Glaciimonas sp. CA11.2: one gene and its partner. The protein of the gene in region 1 interacts with the protein of each later gene in a pairwise test. Links are inferred from orthologs where the notes say so. Each region holds a gene or a part of one and is shown in the gene's direction. Other genes may lie near its edges. The genes, in order: mtgA and RGU75_RS09615.

Evidence for each region.
Region 2: the proteins of mtgA (region 1) and RGU75_RS09615 interact in binary tests that used the Escherichia coli proteins (3 or more experiments, as listed by UniProt). The link is inferred for Glaciimonas sp. CA11.2 from one-to-one orthologs.

What each region holds. Positions count from the first base shown.
Region 1 is NZ_JAVIWL010000001.1:911,513-924,701, reverse strand. What follows is about bases 2,510-5,382. They hold mtgA (monofunctional biosynthetic peptidoglycan transglycosylase), read left to right. Parts: upstream 2,510-3,534; coding sequence 3,535-4,230; downstream 4,231-5,382. Other genes in these bases: hemL (glutamate-1-semialdehyde 2,1-aminomutase), read right to left, coding at 4,350-5,382; aroE (shikimate dehydrogenase), read left to right, coding at 2,692-3,516. Outside these bases: RGU75_RS03930 (ribonuclease catalytic domain-containing protein), read left to right, coding at 1-1,485; RGU75_RS03925 (energy transducer TonB), read left to right, coding at 1,520-2,419; more of hemL, read right to left, coding at 5,383-5,642; RGU75_RS03905 (hydroxymethylpyrimidine/phosphomethylpyrimidine kinase), read right to left, coding at 5,727-6,611; RGU75_RS03900 (rubredoxin), read left to right, coding at 6,725-6,877; RGU75_RS03895 (response regulator), read left to right, coding at 7,125-7,595; RGU75_RS03890 (response regulator transcription factor), read left to right, coding at 7,614-7,979; RGU75_RS03885 (chemotaxis protein CheW), read left to right, coding at 7,996-8,634; RGU75_RS03880 (methyl-accepting chemotaxis protein), read left to right, coding at 8,730-11,114; RGU75_RS03875 (Hpt domain-containing protein), read left to right, coding at 11,329-13,189. UniProt on the Escherichia coli protein: Peptidoglycan polymerase that catalyzes glycan chain elongation from lipid-linked precursors. May play a role in peptidoglycan assembly during cell division in collaboration with other cell division proteins.
Region 2 is NZ_JAVIWL010000001.1:2,245,662-2,250,579, forward strand. Bases 1-3,000 are described here. They hold RGU75_RS09615 (penicillin-binding protein 2), read left to right. Parts: upstream 1-618; coding sequence 619-2,382; downstream 2,383-3,000. Other genes in these bases: rsmH (16S rRNA (cytosine(1402)-N(4))-methyltransferase RsmH), read left to right, coding at 1-353; ftsL (cell division protein FtsL), read left to right, coding at 350-622; RGU75_RS09620 (UDP-N-acetylmuramoyl-L-alanyl-D-glutamate--2,6-diaminopimelate ligase), read left to right, coding at 2,382-3,000. Outside these bases: more of RGU75_RS09620, read left to right, coding at 3,001-3,965; RGU75_RS09625 (UDP-N-acetylmuramoyl-tripeptide--D-alanyl-D-alanine ligase), read left to right, coding at 3,962-4,918. UniProt on the Escherichia coli protein: Essential cell division protein that catalyzes cross-linking of the peptidoglycan cell wall at the division septum. Required for localization of FtsN.

The sequences.
Region 1 (13,189 bases):
GTGCCAACTATTACGACTGCGGCAACCTTGCCTTTGGCTGACGTCCGTGCATTTTCTATCGATGACGTAACAACCACTGAAATCGACGATGCGCTCTCAGTTGTGACATTGCCGGATGGTAATGTACGGATCGGTATCCATATCGCCGCGCCCGGACTGGCGATCAAACGTGATGACGCCATCGATGCGCTCGCGCGTCATCGCATGTCAACGGTCTACATGCCCGGCGACAAAATAACCATGTTGCCCGATTCGTTGGTCGAAGCGTTCTCCTTGGATGAGGGAAAGAACTGTCCGGCGTTGTCGTTATACGCAACGCTGGACCCGCAAGACTGGCGCTTGATCAGCACCGAAACTAAAGCCGAATTGGTGCCGATCTCCGCTAATTTACGCCACAACACGCTCGATATGCTGGTGACCGAAGAGAACTTGGCGAGCGGTGAAGGCGACTATCCCCATAAAGCGGATATTGCCATTTTGTGGCAATGGATTTCTGTACTCGAACAAGGTCGGATGGCGAAGCGAGAAAATTTCGGCCTCCGTCCCGAACAAAATAATCGCGTTGACTTCAATTTTTATGTTGATGACGACGTTGTCACGATTGCGCGTCGCAAACGTGGTGCACCACTCGACAAAATCGTTGCTGAACTGATGATTTTTGCCAATAGTACTTGGGGAAAATTGATGAACGACCACGGTGTGCCGGGAATTTATCGTGCACAGGGCGGCGGCAGTGGTGGTTGGGCGACAAAAATGCAGGTGCGCATGGTAACCCACGCCGCGCCTCATCAGGGATTGGGCGTCGACCAATATGCATGGAGTACTTCACCGTTGCGTCGTTATACCGATCTTGTGAATCAATGGCAGATTTTGGCGTGCGTTGAGAGTGGCGTCACGGCGCCACTGGTGGCGCCATTCAAACCGCGCGATGCAGACTTGTTCGCGATTGTTTCGGCTTTCGATGCAACCTACGCGGGTTACGGTGATTTTCAGTCAACGATGGAACGCTATTGGTGTCTTCGTTGGCTGGGCCAGGAACAGGTGAAGCAGGTTGAAGCGGTTGTGTTGAAGGACGAAATTTTACGTCTGATTGATATACCTTTAGTAATCAAGTTACCTGGTATGCCACAAGTTGCACGGGGCGCGTCGGTAAAACTTGATTTGATTCGTTGGGACGAAATCGATTTGAGTATCGAGGTACGATTGCTGGAAGTGTTGACGCCGCCCGCGACCACGGCACAGGGCGATCCAAATGATGCCTCGGATGATGATGAAATGGTGGACGAACTTAATGCGGCCATGGATTTGCCGAACGAGCATTCGGGAATAGAAAAAGAGGGTGAGGGAACCGCGGAGGACGGTAATATCAATAGTATTGATGACCGTGAAGTTACAGATGTCGCGGTCAATGGTGTCGATGCGGAAACTGATGCCAAAGCAGATGTGGTTGCGGGCAGCGCTGCTTCAACCGACATGAAGCCTTAAGCTTTTGACGACCGGACGCCCAATCTTGCTGCGCGTGAAACCATTTTCTCAAAATCTGGTTTTATATATCGCCATCGCTATTTCGGTTTTAGTGCACGGGGCGCTGCTGGCCGTTCGCTTTACGCTGCCAGCATCGGCTAAGGTCAGGCCAACTGATCCAGCACTAGAAGTGATTCTCGTGAACGCCAAAACGCAGAGTGCGCCGGTGAAAGCGGAGGCGTTGGCGCAAGCAAATCTGGATGGAGGTGGTAACGCCGACGCTGGTCGTGCCAAGTCGCCGTTACCGGATATGCTGAAAACAGAAGATGGCGACAGCCTCAACACCGCCGATCACCGGATCGCGGCGCTAGAGAAAAAGCAGCAGCAAATGTTGTCACAGATGCAGAGCGCGGCATTGTTTTCGGTTCCGGAAACGACATCTCAGGATAGCCGTACAGATGCCGTGCCGACAGAGGATGGTAATGAGCTTACGCCGGATACCAAAGCACTGCGTCGCGAACAGGCCGAAATTGCCAAGAGTATCGAAGACTATAACAAGCGGCCGCGGAAAACTGTGATAACGCCCAGTACGCGTGGCGTGCGGTACGCGATGTATTACAAAGCTTTTGCGGACAGAGTGGAGCGCTTGGGAACGTTGAATTTTCCTCGTAAAAATGGGAGAAAATTGTACGGTAAATTAGTAGTGTCGGTCCCGATCTTTCAGGACGGGAGTATTTATACAAAAGACGGCGGCCTGGAAGTGGAGAGAAGTTCGAACGTTCCTGGCCTTGATGCCGCCGCGCTGAAAATAATCGAAAGAGCAGCGCCGTTTAACCGTTTTCCGCATAATATGCGCTCTGGCACTGCGGATGAAGTGTGGGAAGTGATTGTAACCTTGGATTTTTCTCGCGAAGGTCAACTTGAGACCAAATTGCGGAGTGTTGATAATCATTAAGCAAAGCTGTCGTCGCTTCTTTTGGGCAAGTATGGGTGAATGTGAATCTATAAGATTGGTTTTTCATATCCGGCGATCTTTGTCTTGTTTGTATCAATATAAATATTAATAAAAAATTTTCATAAAGCTTTCAATATCAGTCTTTATCGATAGAACATCGATGTGTGGTGTTCCAAAAAATAACATAAAAAATTGCCAACATTATGTCTGCACCTGCTTCAAACTCATGCGATTTATCAAACGCAATATTAGCTTCCGTGCAATCTTCTTCCATGCCAGATCGCTATGTCGTCATTGGCAATCCGATAGCGCATAGCAAGTCCCCCGATATTCATGCGCGTTTTGCTGCTGAAACCGGACAGTCTATCGACTATGCGCGCTTGCTTGCGCCGCTGGATGGTTTTGCGAATGCGGTACGGGAATTTATCTTGCAAGGCGGTAAAGGCGCGAATGTTACCGTGCCATTTAAACTTGCTGCCTACGCATTGGCAACAACGTTGACCGCACGCGCCGAAGCCGCAGGGGCAGTCAACACCCTCGCTTTCAGAGATGAACAGATAATTGGCGATAATACCGACGGTATCGGTTTGGTGACAGATATCGTGCGTAATGCAGGGTCGCCAATCGCTGGAAAGCGCGTCTTGTTATTGGGAGCTGGTGGTGCGGCGCGTGGGGCGCTATTGCCACTATTGCTGGCGCGTCCAGCGCAACTGGTTTTGGCTAACCGGACAGTGGCTAAAGCGCAAGAATTAGTGGACCAGTTTGCACAAAAATTTCCTCAGGAAAATACCATCATTGCTTGCGGGTTTGCGGATGTGCATGGTCCGTTTGACTTGATCATCAACGCGACGTCTGCCAGTTTACAAGCCGACGTGCCGCCAATCTCAGCAAACGTTTTTGGACCGCAGACCTTGGCCTATGACATGATGTATGGCAAACAAGCTACCGTGTTTATGCAGTTTGCCAGTGCCCATGGTGCAACGGTGCGCGATGGTTTAGGAATGTTGGTGGAGCAAGCGGCAGAGTCGTTTTTTGTTTGGCGCTCCGTCCGACCGAACACTAGCGACGTGTTTGCCGCATTGCGTGCGCAGCTTTAATTCTGACGGGAAATAATGATGAAATCTGTCAGTAAACTGGTGTGGCGTTTGTTCCTGATTGTCATTGTCGCAATATTAGCGTTGCAACTTTATTTTTTCGTTCAAATTTGGTGGTGGGTCGATCACAACCCTAGTTCCACCAGCTTCATGCGACATCAATTGTCAGTCCTGCGCGAAACGAATCCGACTGTTCAGTTGCAATACACATGGGTACCGTATAACCGTATTTCGACTAACTTAAAGCGTGCCATCATTGCTTCGGAAGATGCTAATTTTTCAGAGCATGAAGGAATTGACTGGGATGCACTGGAAAAAGCGTACGCGCGAAATAATAAAAAAGGCAAAATCATGCTTGGTGGTTCAACCATCACCCAGCAATTAGCCAAAAATCTCTTTTTATCGGGGGAGCGCAGTTATATTCGCAAAGGTCAGGAATTCGTTATCACGTACATGCTTGAATTTCTCATGGATAAAGAGCGGATTTACGAGATCTATCTGAACGTTGTGGAATGGGGAAGCGGCGTCTACGGCGCTGAAGCAGCAGCCCAACATTATTACCGTTCATCAGCGGCTAATCTTGGTGCTAGTCAGGCTGCGCGGTTGGCGGTCATGCTGCCACGTCCGCGTTTTTATGACAAAAATCGCGGATCAGCTTATTTGTCGAGGCGCACTGGTTTGATTTTGCGGCGCATGGGATCGGCCGAGTTGCCGTAAGCAGCCAATAAAATATTGGCTTTATAAAAATAAAACCGCTGGTAAAGCAACGTGCTTTACCAGCGGTTTTATTGTTAGTCCATCACACTTTAGCGGTATTGGATGACTAGTCGGATAATTTACGAGGTTGCGCGTAACTTTGCAAAAGCCCCACACGCCGCCTCAAGCGTCGCCTCTATCACTGCATCATCATGTTGTGCGGACACGAAGCCAGCCTCAAAGGCAGACGGTGCCAAATACACGCCCGCATCCAGCATTGCATGGAAAAATACGTTGAACTGCTCTTTATCGGTAGCCATCATTTCAGCAAAAGTATTCGGTACTTTTTCTGAGAAGTAGAGACCGAACATGCCACCGATAGCGTCAGCACAAAAAGCAACTCCGGCGTCAGCCGCAGCTTTAGTCAGGCCTTGTGTCAGCCTCAGGGTTTGCGCGCTGAGGTGTTGGTAGAAACCAGGCTCCTGAATCAACTTCAGTGTCGTCATGCCGGCTGCGACTGCGACTGGATTGCCGGATAGTGTACCGGCTTGGTAGACGCCGCCGAGTGGTGCCATGTGCTGCATCAGGTCAGCGCGACCGCCGAATGCGGCCACCGGCAAGCCGCCACCAATGACTTTGCCGAGCGCGGTAATATCCGGGACAACCTGATACAACGCTTGCGCACCGCCAAGTGCCACGCGGAAGCCACACATGACTTCATCAAAAATGAGCACAGCACCATATTTTGTACACAAACTACGCATAGCTTGTAAGAATTCCGGCGTGGCGCGAATCAAATTCATGTTGCCAGCAACCGGTTCGACGATCACACAGGCGATTTCGTCACCCATGTTTACAAACGCTTCTTCCAGCTGGGAAACATTATTGTAGTCAAGTACCAGTGTGTGCTTGACGAAATCGGCTGGAACGCCAGACGAAGTAGGGTTGCCAAAGGTTAGCAAACCACTACCAGCTTTAACCAGTAACGAGTCAGCATGACCGTGATAGCAACCTTCAAACTTGACGATTTTGTCGCGTCCGGTGGCACCGCGTGCCAGGCGCAGGGCGCTCATGGTGGCTTCTGTGCCGCTCGAAACCAGACGCAGTTGCTCAATTGATGGCATCAGTTTGCAGATTTCTTCGGCAATCAGGATTTCGCCTTCGGTTGGCGCTCCAAAGCTTAGTCCGCGGGCGGCGGCGTCCTGAACTGCTTTAACCACGGTTGGATGAGCGTGACCAACGATCGCGGGACCCCACGACCCAATGTAATCAATGTAGCGACGATCATCCGCATCCCAGAAATAAGGTCCTTCAGCACGCGTGATAAAACGTGGTGTCCCGCCTACCGAGCGAAAAGCGCGCACTGGCGAATTAACACCGCCAGGAGTCGTTAATTGCGCACGGGAAAATAGCGTATCGTTATTGGATGTCATGTCGTAAGGATCATTAGAATAGGGTGCGCGCCCTTCATATTAAGGGCAAAAAAATGAACAGTCAGGCAATGCAGCCCAACTACATCAAGAGACTATTGGTGGATTTTGTTCTTTCTCGTCGCTTTGTTGGCTTTCCTCTTCCGCAAGTCCATCCAAAACATCTTCTCGGGCCCAGAAAAAACGGTCGGGGACCAATTTTCCCATACCGAGTCGTTGGCCGGCCATGACCGCAGCGAGGGTGAACTCTTGTGCTTCGGAGACCGCTTCGGGAACATCAAGCCCGTTTGCCAGCATTGCAGCAATGGCAGCGGAGAGCGTAGTGCCAGCACCGCTAAACGAGCCAGAGACGCGCGGCCAGCTATCTTGCCGCAGTATCCCGGTATCGTTAAACAGCGTATTGCTGATTTCTGCTGCTGTCCCGGGTGTTCCGGTGACGAACAGGTATTCGCATCCCAGTTCGATGATGTGCATTGCATCGACAGTCGATAGATCCTGTGTCGACGGTTCGCGCCAGGTTTCGGCTAGTCGCGATAATTCGACGGCCGACAAGACCATTACCGTGCTTTGCGGGATCAATAGTTCGCGCATCGCGGTCAGAAGATCTTCGCTATCCTGACCTTGATCAGGCATCGCCGTCAGGAACGGATCGAGAATTAAAGGAATGTCAGGGTAATCGGAGACGATCTCTGCGATCACGGAGACACTTTCAATACTGCCGATTGCGCCAACCTTAAAGGCGGCCACCGGCATATCTTCGAGTAAAACGCGGGCTTGATCAGCGACCCAATCGGCGTCAATCTGCTGCGTATCTTCGATACGTGCAGTGTCACCGATTAAAATCGAGGTAATAACCGATAATCCATGGCAACCCATGGAAGAAAATGTGGCAAGATCTGCCTGAATTCCAGCGGCGCCGACTGGATCAGCAACACCGAATGTCAATATAAGAGGAGAAGTTTGGTTTTGCACGGCTGTTAGATTAAGATATCCGACTTTACATTTTACTTGATTGAAGGGTTTCCGCCGTGAGCAATACCAACGAAACATCGAACGAAGCGTCAAAACCAGCATATAAAACCTGGATGTGTCTGATTTGCGGCTGGATTTACGACGAAGAGCAGGGATTGCCGGAAGAGGGAATCGCTGCCGGAACGCTGTGGGATGACGTGCCTATGAACTGGACTTGTCCGGAATGTGGTGCGCGAAAGGAAGATTTTGAAATGGTAGCAATGTAATTTTAGCAATTTAGTTGTTAGTTGCAATTTGATCCCATCTGAATGAAATGTCATGCAGATTAAACCGCGTAATTAATCTGTGTAAATAGCAGATTAATCGCAACTCAATGATCAAAAGTGACAGATTTTTCTGTAGTAAACTCAAAAAAAACCGTCAAATTTGGCGGTGCGTCGAAATGTTGTTCTAAAGTTTCTTGAACTTTGTTACAGTGATTTGGTAAATCAAATTGATCTGGACAAAAACTTCATGACACAACCCATTGGCATCGCAAGCCTGAAGGTTATGGTGATTGACGATAGCAGCACTATTCGTCGTTCCGCCGAGATTTTTTTAAATTTGGCGGGTTATCAAGTGATCCTCGCAGAGGATGGTTTTGATGCCCTTGCCAAAATTAACGACCATAAGCCCGCCCTTATTTTTTGTGATATTTTGATGCCCCGACTGGATGGGTATCAAACCTGTGCGCTTATCAAAAAGAGTGCCAGATTTCATGCAACGCCAGTGGTGATGTTGTCTTCAAAAGACGGCTTATTCGATCGTGCCAGAGGCGCGATGGTGGGTGCCGACGAGTATCTGACCAAGCCTTTCACCAAAGATAGTCTGCTAAAGACTGTCCACCACTACACACAGCATCTTCAGGAAGCGAATCAGGCATTCGCTTCTACGACGTCCCCTGTTATGCCAGCTGAAACAGCGCTGGTACCTATTCCGACATAATTGAAGTAAAGGTTGAGCATGGCCATTCAAAAGGTTTTGGTTGTTGACGACTCTCCTACAGAGCGTTATTTTTTGACAGATATTCTGGCAAGAGGCGGTTACTCCGTCTCGACCTCTGAGAGTGGCGACGGCGTTATCAGCAAAATCAAGGCCGACAAACCGGACTTGATTTTGATGGATATTGTGATGCCCGGTCAAAACGGATTTCAGGTCACACGTTCCATTTCACGCGATCCGGAGTTGCAAGATATTCCCATCATCATCTGTAGCAGTAAGGGCCTGGAGACAGATCGGATTTGGGGCTTGCGCCAAGGTGCGCGTGATTATCTGGTGAAGCCGATTAATCCGCAGGAGTTGCTGGCTAAAATCGCAGCACTCGGCTAATTCCAGGCGCTATTCAATGAGCCAATCAGAAGCTGATCCGCATATACCGTATTTGGCTGTCCCTCCTCCGCGCAAATTCGGCACTGACGCGGATGCGCGGCGTAGTCGTCTACGTGAATTTCAATCGCATTTACTCGAACGGATGGAAGCTGCACGCAGCGGTGTCAAGGTCCACCATAACCAATTAGGTTTATTAATCGGGCAACAACGCTGGCTACTTAGCCTGGAAGAAGCGGGTGAAATTGTCGCTGTTGACCGCATCACCAAAGTACCGTTGACGCAGGATTGGTATCTCGGTCTGACAAATATCCGCGGTACCTTAATAAGCGTTATCGATTTTGCACGCTATCAAGGGCAGGCCATCACGGTCATCGACAAAGATACGAGGATTGTCGCATTTGCCAATGCACTAGCATTTAACAGCGGTTTATTGGTAAGTCGAGTTCTCGGCTTACGCAATATCGATGAAATGGTCTTGCAACCGATTTCCCAGGATGTCGACGGGATTGGAGTTGAAGCCGCCGGTAGGGCTGATCCAGTTAATAGTGTGAAGGCAAGTGCCGCACAGTATTTGGATAGTGAGTCGCAGCTCTGGACTGAACTCAAATTGACGCAGGTACTAAGTAGCCCACGATTTTTACACATTGGTAGATGAAATCAGGGAAATAGAGGCCAGTTTATCGACGTCAGCAGTTGACGTAATAGTGGTGACATCGGGCAGCATCGAATTGGCAATTAGGAGATTCAGCAATGGCATTTAAACTACCGTTCCTATTCAAGACGGCGAAAGAAGAACAGATTAATGGCGGCAATTTTTTTCGACAAGAGTCGGGACCCGCAGGGATAGCATCGCTTGCCGCAGTCGGCGAGCATGGCGCAACGTCGAACAAAAGCCAGGCACCCCTGATGATGCGGGGCCATGAAGCATCATCGCTCAACGCCTCGGCAGTATTTCCATCATCGGAATTTATAGACGCAACTAGTTCAGTGGAGTCATCTGGTGCATCTGGTGCAGCAAGTCAGCCCTTCAGATCGTATCAAGACAAGCCATTACCACTGATCGGCAAGTTGCCGCAACAGCAGCAAGTTCGTACCCTATTGGCCATAATGGGTGCCGGCCTCGTGCTGACGATTGTCTTCCTGTGGTTGAGTACCAGAAGTGACACGCTAATTGCGACGCAGACCCAAATTGCAGGCGATGCGTTGATGCATTCCCAGCGGATTGGTAAAGCGACGCCGAATGCTATTCAGGGTAATACAGAAGCGTTTAAGCAGTTGTCCGATAGCCGCAAAGAACTTAATCAAGATTTGGTTTTACTGACTACCGGTGGGGTGTACAAAGGAAGCGAAATTCCTGCGCCGAGCCCACGAATGGCTTCTGCAGCCGCGGATGTGGAGAAAGTTTGGTTGAACACCGATAAGGCAGCTGAGACTATCTTAAAGCACCAAAAAGAATTGTCAGGCTTTGGCGTAATCTTACAAAAGCTAAACGGGATTTCGCCTGTATTGCTGGATTTGTCGGAGCAAATTGCCGCGATGAAGACGGAAGGCAGAGCAACACCGCGCGAAATTTCCGCAGCCTCACAACTGGTAATGCTGACGCAGCGTCTAGGGCGCAGCGCCAATGAATTTCTGACTTCTCAGGGGGTTAATCCTGAAACTGCATTTTTGCTTGGCAAGGATACCAACACCTTTCGCGACATCGTTAGTGGGTTTTTGAATGGTAGCGCCATATTGCGTTTGCCCGCTTCCAAAAATGAAGAAGAGCGCCAAAAATTAGCTGAGTTAGAAAACAGCTTTGCTGAATACCAGGTCGCCGTCACCGCTATTTTGGCGAACATACAGAACTTTGTATCGACTAAGCAATCCGAAGAATTGATCTTTACCGAAAACGAACTGTTAAAGCAGCGCCTGAGTACCTTGCAAGATAGTTATCGTAATGCACAGGATGAACTTAGCCTTCCATTTTGGCTGATGCTGGCATCGGCGTTGCTCGCCCTATTGGCTGCGGCCGGAATCGCGTGGGTCCAATTACAGGACGGACACCGTCGAACGCACGACGCAGACATGCGTCGACTTGAAGCCGAAGATCAGCGCTTAATGGCTATTCAGCATGAACTGGATACCAGCAACTTGAACGACCAGAATCAGGCAGCTATTTTACGTTTAATGAACGAGTTGCAAGAGGTAGCGGACGGTGATTTGACGGTGCAAGCGACAGTCTCTGAAGACATAACCGGGGCTATTGCGGATTCCGTGAACTACACAGTTGAAGAGTTGCGCGGACTGGTTGGTCGTGTCACCGCGACTGCACGACAAGTAACGACAGCGTCAGATCAGGCGCAAAGCATTTCGACCGAATTGTTAGAGGCATCCCAAACACAGGCGCGCGAGATCAAGGAAGCTACGCTAGCGGTGTTGGCAATGGCAACACAGATTACGGATGTATCCAAATCCGCGAGCGCGTCCGTTGATGTGGCACGGCAATCGGTAAGTGCGGCAGAAGAGGGTTCAAAAGCCGTTGAAAACGCCATTACCGGCATGAATGAAATTCGTGAGCAGATTCAGGAAACCTCAAAGCGGATTAAGCGTCTTGGAGAATCTTCACAAGAGATTGGTGAAATCACTGAGCTTATCGCTGATATTACGGAGCAGACCAATGTGCTGGCATTGAATGCAGCGATTCAGGCTGCATCCGCTGGTGAGGCGGGTCGTGGCTTTTCGGTGGTGGCTGAAGAAGTCCAGCGCCTGGCAGAGCGCTCCGGTGCGGCAACCAAGCAGATTGGCGCGCTGGTACGCACCATTCAAACCGATACGCACGATGCCGTGGTCGCGATGGAAAAGTCGACACAGGGCGTGGTCGAAGGAGCAAAGCTATCCGATGCCGCTGGCGCTGCACTGTCAGACATTCGTGGCGTGTCGAACCTGTTGGCCGAATTGATTCAAAATATTTCGTTGGCAACTGAGCAGCAGGCAAACTCGGCAAATGGTGTCGCTTCCAACATTCAGAATATTCTTACGGTGACCGAAAAAACACGGGAAGGAACTAGTCAGACTGCGTCGTCTATTCGTGAGTTGTCTAAACTTGCAGAAGATTTGAAAAGTTCGGTATCGCGCTTCCGCGTCACCAACTAACAACACCTTTATTGATTCGATTGCAGCGTGGCTATCTTTCCTGGTAACGGAATTGAGAGACTGGCGATAAAGTTAGTCTCTATAGTCTGAATGTTAAATTGCAAAATTTGAAAAAATATCACTCACACTTTTTACGTTCAATAAGATCAAGTCACCTGAATCAGGTCAACCCGTGGGATGACCGTATTGATTCCTTAGAACTGATGAGGCAGTCATGAGCACAGATTTTCACGGGCCCGCTACAGTGTCACAAATACAGCCAATGCAACCAATGCAATTAGATACCGGCCCGTTGTCTTGGGTGATGAGCGAAATTCGCGTAGCACTTGGACAATCACTCCAGGCTTTACAGTACTCATTGGCGGTAAGTGATGACCTTTCGGCAACCGACGTTGTTGAGACACCAGTTGTGGGTGGCGTTGTGCCCCCGTACGATCAAACTACTGCGCTGCAATATGCCAAGACATATTTGCATCAGGCGCACGGTGCGTTGCAAATGGTGGATATAGACGGTGTCACAGTGATTACTGACGCCGTTGAAAATCTACTTGAATATGCGCAAACTGAGCAATGTATTGGTCGGACAGCGCTAACCGTTGAAAACGTGCAGAGTATTCAATCTGCTTATCAGGCATTGATCGAATATCTGGAAGAACTATTGGCTGGGGCGATGCACCAGCCTGTGAAATTGTTCCCCTATTACAAAGCACTACTAGAAATTCGCGGCGCTGATCGGATTCATCCTGCAGACTTGTTTTTCCCTGATTTGACGACTCGTCCGCAGTTCGACATGATCGAGAGTTCTACCAGCTTCGGAGCGAGCCCGTTGCTTGGACAATTGAGCGATCAGGTGATCGACCAGTCGGTCGACTACAGCCCATTGCGCAAACGTTTTGAAATGGCCCTCTTGCCATTTTTAAAAAGTGCCGATAGCACCGTTGAGTGTACCAATGCGGCGATTATGCAGGCTGTTATTGCTGATATTTCTCTTGTGCAAAAAAATCATCAGGTAAGGGCTTTCTGGTGGGTATTGCAAGGGTTTGCCGATGGCGTGGCGAATGCGCAAATTGCAAACGAGTTGTTCGTTAAGCAGTTATTTGCCCGCATCAATTTACAGCTACGTCGTTTAAGTCAGGGCTCATCAAGTATCTCGGAACGTCTTTTACGCGATGCATTATTTTTTATCTCCAGAATAGATGCTCCATCAGCACTAAACGCACAGATTCGTAGCACTTATCGGCTGGATGGACTCGTTCCATCGGATTTTTCTTTGCATCGGTATGGTCAGGTTGATTTGGCAGCTTTGCGTGCGGCCAAAGAACATTTAACGCGGGCTAAACAAATGTGGGATTGTCTCGCCGCTGGTGAGCCCGATCTTCACCAGGAGTTTGAGCAAGAAATGCTTGGGTTGAGCGCTGTTGGCAGTAAGTTAAACGCGCCATCTCTCGCTAAGTTATTGCGAGAGTTAAGCGGTATTGCGCGTCATGCCACCTTGGCCAGACAGGGTGATCCAATCGGTTTGGAGATAGCGACGAGTTTACTATTTATCGAATACTCCCTTAGCTGTATTAACCGTTTGCCGGTGAATTTTTCGGAAAGTGCCGATGCCATGACGGCACACTTATTATCAGTGATGTCAGATGAGCCACCCGCTGAACCGATGCCTTGGTTGGATGATATCTATCGGGACGCGCAACAAAAAAAAATAGTCAAGGTGCTAGTTGGCGAGATGCTAGTTAGCTTGCGCCATGTCGAAAAGTTACTCGACGAATATTTTGTAATGCCAACCAAGCGCGAAGTATTAACTCAGATCGACTATGTCTTACATCAGATCGAAGGGGCGCTTGCTATACAAGAGAAGTCAGAGGCGGCAGCCGTGGTTGCGCATACGCGCGTCGCACTTCAACAGCTTTTTGACGCGGGAGAGGATGTGGCTGAGCCAGCACAGGAGGAGTTTGAGCGCATTGCACAAAACATCGGCGCGCTCAGTTTCTATCTTGAGGCAGTGCAGCACCAAGCCGATAAGTCTGACTTCACGGATGCCTTCGGTTCGCAAACTATACGCTTAAGTTTCG
Region 2 (4,918 bases), 1.3 Mb from region 1 along the record:
AAGCTATCCGGATTTACATCAATAAAGAGCTTGAAGAACTCAAAATAGTGTTGGATCAGGCGTTCGAGCAGATGTCTCTGCAAGGGAGATTGGTTGTGATCAGTTTTCACTCGCTGGAAGATCGCATCGTCAAGCAGTATATGGCTTCCAAAGCCAAGCTGCCGCAGCCAGACCGTCGCTTACCGATTCTTGCTGTCGATTTGCCGCAACCTCAGTTAAAACTAGTCTCGCGTGTTAAGCCATCGGACGCCGAAGTGACTGCCAATCCGCGCTCACGCTCAGCCATTATGCGGGTCGGTGAGCGTCTCGCCAGCAGCGCAAAATCAGGTCTCATGACAGGTGATCAGTCATGATCGGGCGTGTCAACGCGATGTTGACGGTAATGCTCGTTATCTGCGCGCTGGCATTGGTCAATGCGCAATATCAGGAACGTCAGTTATTCATCGAACTGGGGCGCGCCCAAAGCCAGGCGCGGCAGCTGGATATAGAGTGGTCCCAACTACAGCTTGATCAATCTACTCTCGGCAAAAATGCCAGGATCGAGGCCGGTGCGCGGCGTGACCTGAATATGGTGCCATTGACGCCGCAGCGCACCCAGTACTTAACGATGGGGGCCAAATGACTCGCAACCCTCCGCGTACCGCCGCATCCAAAGGCATGCCATTTACCGCAAGCCCTGTATTGAAAGTCAAACTCCCGGTTTGGCGTTCACGCGTTGTGCTGTTTATGTTATTTGCAGCTTTTTTTGCTTTGGTGGCAAGAGCGTTATGGTTACAAGGCGTATCTACCGAATTTTTGCAAAAGCAAGGCGCTTCTCGTTATGCACGCACGCTAGAGTTGCCAGCGACGCGTGGCAAGATTACTGATCGCAACGGTCAGGTATTGGCCTCATCGGTGCCGGTCAAAGCAATCTGGGCGATTCCTGATGATGTACAGCAAGCGCCCAAAGAAAAGTTGCAAGCGCTGGCAAAATTACTTGATATGACGCAGGCCGAGTTAAATAAAAAGCTCGATTCTGATCGAAGCTTTGTCTACCTCAAGAGGCAAGTCGAGAAAGAGGCGACGGATCAGATAGCCAAGCTTGGTATTGCCGGGATCGAAACGCGTCCCGAATATAAACGCTTCTATCCTGAGGGTGAAGTAGCGGCGCACGTGGTCGGCTTTACCAATATCGAAGATGCAGGACAAGATGGGATGGAACTGTCACAACAAAAAACGCTGGCAGGAGCTACTGGTAGCCGCCGTGTTATCAAGGATCGTCTTGGTCGGATTGTCGAAGATATTGAAGCCGTCAAAGAGCCGCATGACGGTCGCGATCTTGTCTTGTCAATAGACAGCAAAATTCAGTACATTGCTTTTACTCAACTAAAAGAGATGGTTGAGAAGAGCAAAGCCAAAGCCGGAGCCATTGTAGTGGTCGACGCCAAAAGCGGCGAAGTGCTGGCACTCGCCAATCTGCCTAGTTATAATCCTAACGATCGATCAATACTCACCGGCGCGCAACTGCGCAATCGCGTGATGACCGATACTTTTGAGCCGGGATCGACGCTAAAACCATTCACGGTGGCATTGGCGCTTGATACCAATCGTATTCAACCTGGAACCACGTTCCAGGTGCCGGATAAAATGACGATCGGTACGGCAACTATCGGTGACTCACACCCGCATGGATTGCTTAGTATGACTGTTGCTCAGATTATCCAAAAATCGTCCAACCTCGGGACGGCACAAATAGCCTTGCAGATGCCAGCCGAAGAAATGTGGGAAATGTTCACCACGGTCGGTCTTGGACAGCAACCAAAATTTGGCTTCCCCGGTGCTGTCGCCGGTCGCGTCCGTCCGTTCAAATCATGGCGTCCGATTGAACAGGCAACCATGAGTTACGGCCATGGAATATCTGTATCACTGATCCAGATGGCACATGCCTATACCATTTTTGCGCGCAACGGCGACTTGATCCCGTTGTCATTCAAAAAAGTCACTACCGATCCGATTGGTCAACGCGTCATTTCTGAAAAAACGGCGTTAACCATGCGTGCAATGCTCGAAAGAGTAACTGCGCCCGGAGGTACGGCACCGAAAGCACAAGTGCCCGGATATCGTGTAGGCGGAAAAACGGGCACGGCTTACAAAATTGAAGGTGGTAAGTACGTTAAAAAGTATATTGCTGATTTCGTCGGTTTCGCTCCAGCGTCGGATCCTCGCTTAATTGTTGCTGTAATGATTGATGAGCCTAGCAACGCCTACCGTTATGGTGGTGATTCCGCTGCGCCAGTTTTTGCCAGTGTGGTGGGAAATGCATTGCGTACCTTAAATGTGCCGCCTGACTCTAATATTACCGACATCATCATTCCGACTGATGGTCCGAAGGAGAGTTTCTGATGACTATCAGACGATCCCCGCCATCTGCGTTAAACACACTAACCAAGTTGGCGTCAATCCAGACATGGTTGGAAGGACTTGTAACGGCGGCATCTCCGACAGTCCGACTAGTCTCCGATTCACGAAAAATAAGTGCCGGAGATGTGTTTTTTGCCTACCCCGGCGATGGCGCCGACGGCCGTACATACATTGCCCAAGCCTTGGAAAAGGGCGCTGTTGCAGTTGTATTTGAAGTACACCAATTCGAATGGAATCCGGATTGGACCGTTCCGCATCTGGCTGTAGATGGCCTGAAAAAACTCGCAGGCCCGATAGCGAATACCTTTTATCAGCAGCCTGACCGCGATATGAGCGTTATTGCCGTGACCGGAACCAATGGCAAGACCTCGTGCAGTCAATGGCTGGGCCACGCATTGGCACAGCTCGGGCAAACGACTGGCGTCATCGGCACGCTCGGAATTGGTACTTTTGTACCGCGCCAACGTGCTGAATTTACGGTTACCGGCTATACCACGCCTGATGCGATTCTTTTACAGACTGAACTGTTGAAGCTGCAACAAGCGGGCGTGCAGGCGCTGGCGATTGAAGCCTCCTCTATCGGGCTGGATCAAGGTCGCCTCAATGGCCTGCATGTCGATATTGCTTTGTTCACTAATTTCACCCGTGATCATCTCGACTATCACGGCGATATGGCAACTTACGAGTTAGCTAAGCGCGCACTTTTTGAATGGCCGGGTTTGCAACACGCTGTGATCAACCTTGACGATGAGATGGGTTTGCGTCTGGCGCGGCAAATGCTACAAGAAGGCGGTTCGGCAGCCGTTATTGGTTATGCCTTGACGGATGCGGCGATGGAAAGTGCTGCCGTTTTAGGTGAATTTCCGATACTGCGCGCGACGGCAGTACGCACCAGCGCCAGCGGTACGGCTTTTCACGTCGTCTCATCATTCGGTTCAGGCCAGATTAAAACGCATCTGGTTGGCCAGTTTAACGTCAGTAACGTGCTAGGTATTTTAGGCGTTTTGCTTGCCAAAGGAGTCGTATGGGATACCGCGGTCCAAGCGCTTGAGCGGTTAACCGCTGTTCCCGGACGCATGGAGCAATTTGGTGGTCAGGATGCGCCATTGATTGTGATTGATTACGCGCATACTCCAGATGCATTGGAAAAAACATTACTTACATTGCGTCAGGTCGCACAGCAACGTGGCGGTGAGTTGTGGTGCGTATTCGGTTGTGGCGGAGATCGCGATCCGGGCAAGCGGCCGCAGATGGGTGCCGTTGCAGAGATTGCCGATCATGTGATCGTCACCAGCGACAATCCGCGCAGCGAAGATCCGGGCCAGATCATTGCACAGATTCTTGCAGGGATGAAATCAGCGGCAACCGTTCAAACGCAGGAAGATCGGGCGGCGGCGATTCTGCGCGCTGTGCGCAAGGCGGGTAAAGCGGATGTAGTGTTGTTGGCTGGCAAAGGCCATGAAACCTATCAGGAAATAAAAGGAAAGAAATTACCATTTTTGGATGCTGATCATACGGCCCTGGCGTTGGCGTCACGTGCCACGATGAAAGGTGGCCCGATATGATCAAGATTCCGTTTACTGCATCAGTCGATGATCTGCAATCCTGGCTGCAGTCCTGGCAACAGACAGTGAGTCTTGCCAGTATTAATGGCAGCGGCAGCGTTGCCGCTGGCGACATTGCCATCACCGGCTTAACAACCGATAGCCGGGCTGTCGTGCCGGGAAACCTGTTTGTCGCCTTACGCGGAGAGCGCTTCGATGCGCACGATTTTTTGGATCAGGTTATAGCGCAAGGTGCAGCAGCATTAATCGTTGAGCGTGCGCCGACCAATTTATCCGTACCTGCGCTGATCGTGGCAGATACGCGCAATGCACTTGGCGCGATTGCTAATGGGTGGCGTCGACAATTCTCTTTGCCACTGATCGCCGTAACCGGCAGCAATGGCAAAACCACGGTCAAGGAGATGATCGCCGCGATTTTGGCTGCCGCGTTCGGTGTTGACGGTTATCTGTCCACACGTGGTAATTTCAATAACGAAATAGGTGTGCCGCTCACCCTGCAACGGCTGGATGCCAGCCACCGGGCGGCGGTGATCGAATTGGGAATGAATCACCCCGGCGAAATAGCGGTACTCGCTGCTATTGCCGCGCCAACGGTTGGACTGGTGAATAATGCGCAGCGCGAACACCAGGAGTTCATGGCCAGTGTCGAAGCCGTGGCTTTAGAAAATGGCGCGGTAATGAGTGCCTTATCAGATGGCGGGATTGCAGTTTTCCCTGCCGATGATCCTTTTACGCCACTGTGGCGCGGGCTTACTGCTGACAAAGGTGGAGGCGTGCGGTCGCTGACCTTTGGCTTTTCTGCTGATGCCGATGTGCACTGTACTTATCAACCAACGGCATTTGGCAGCATCTTACACGTCACAACACCTAAACAAACGTTCGCGGTACGACTCGATGCAGCTGGTGAACACAATGTGCGGAATGCACTGGCCGCCATTGCTTGCACATTGGCT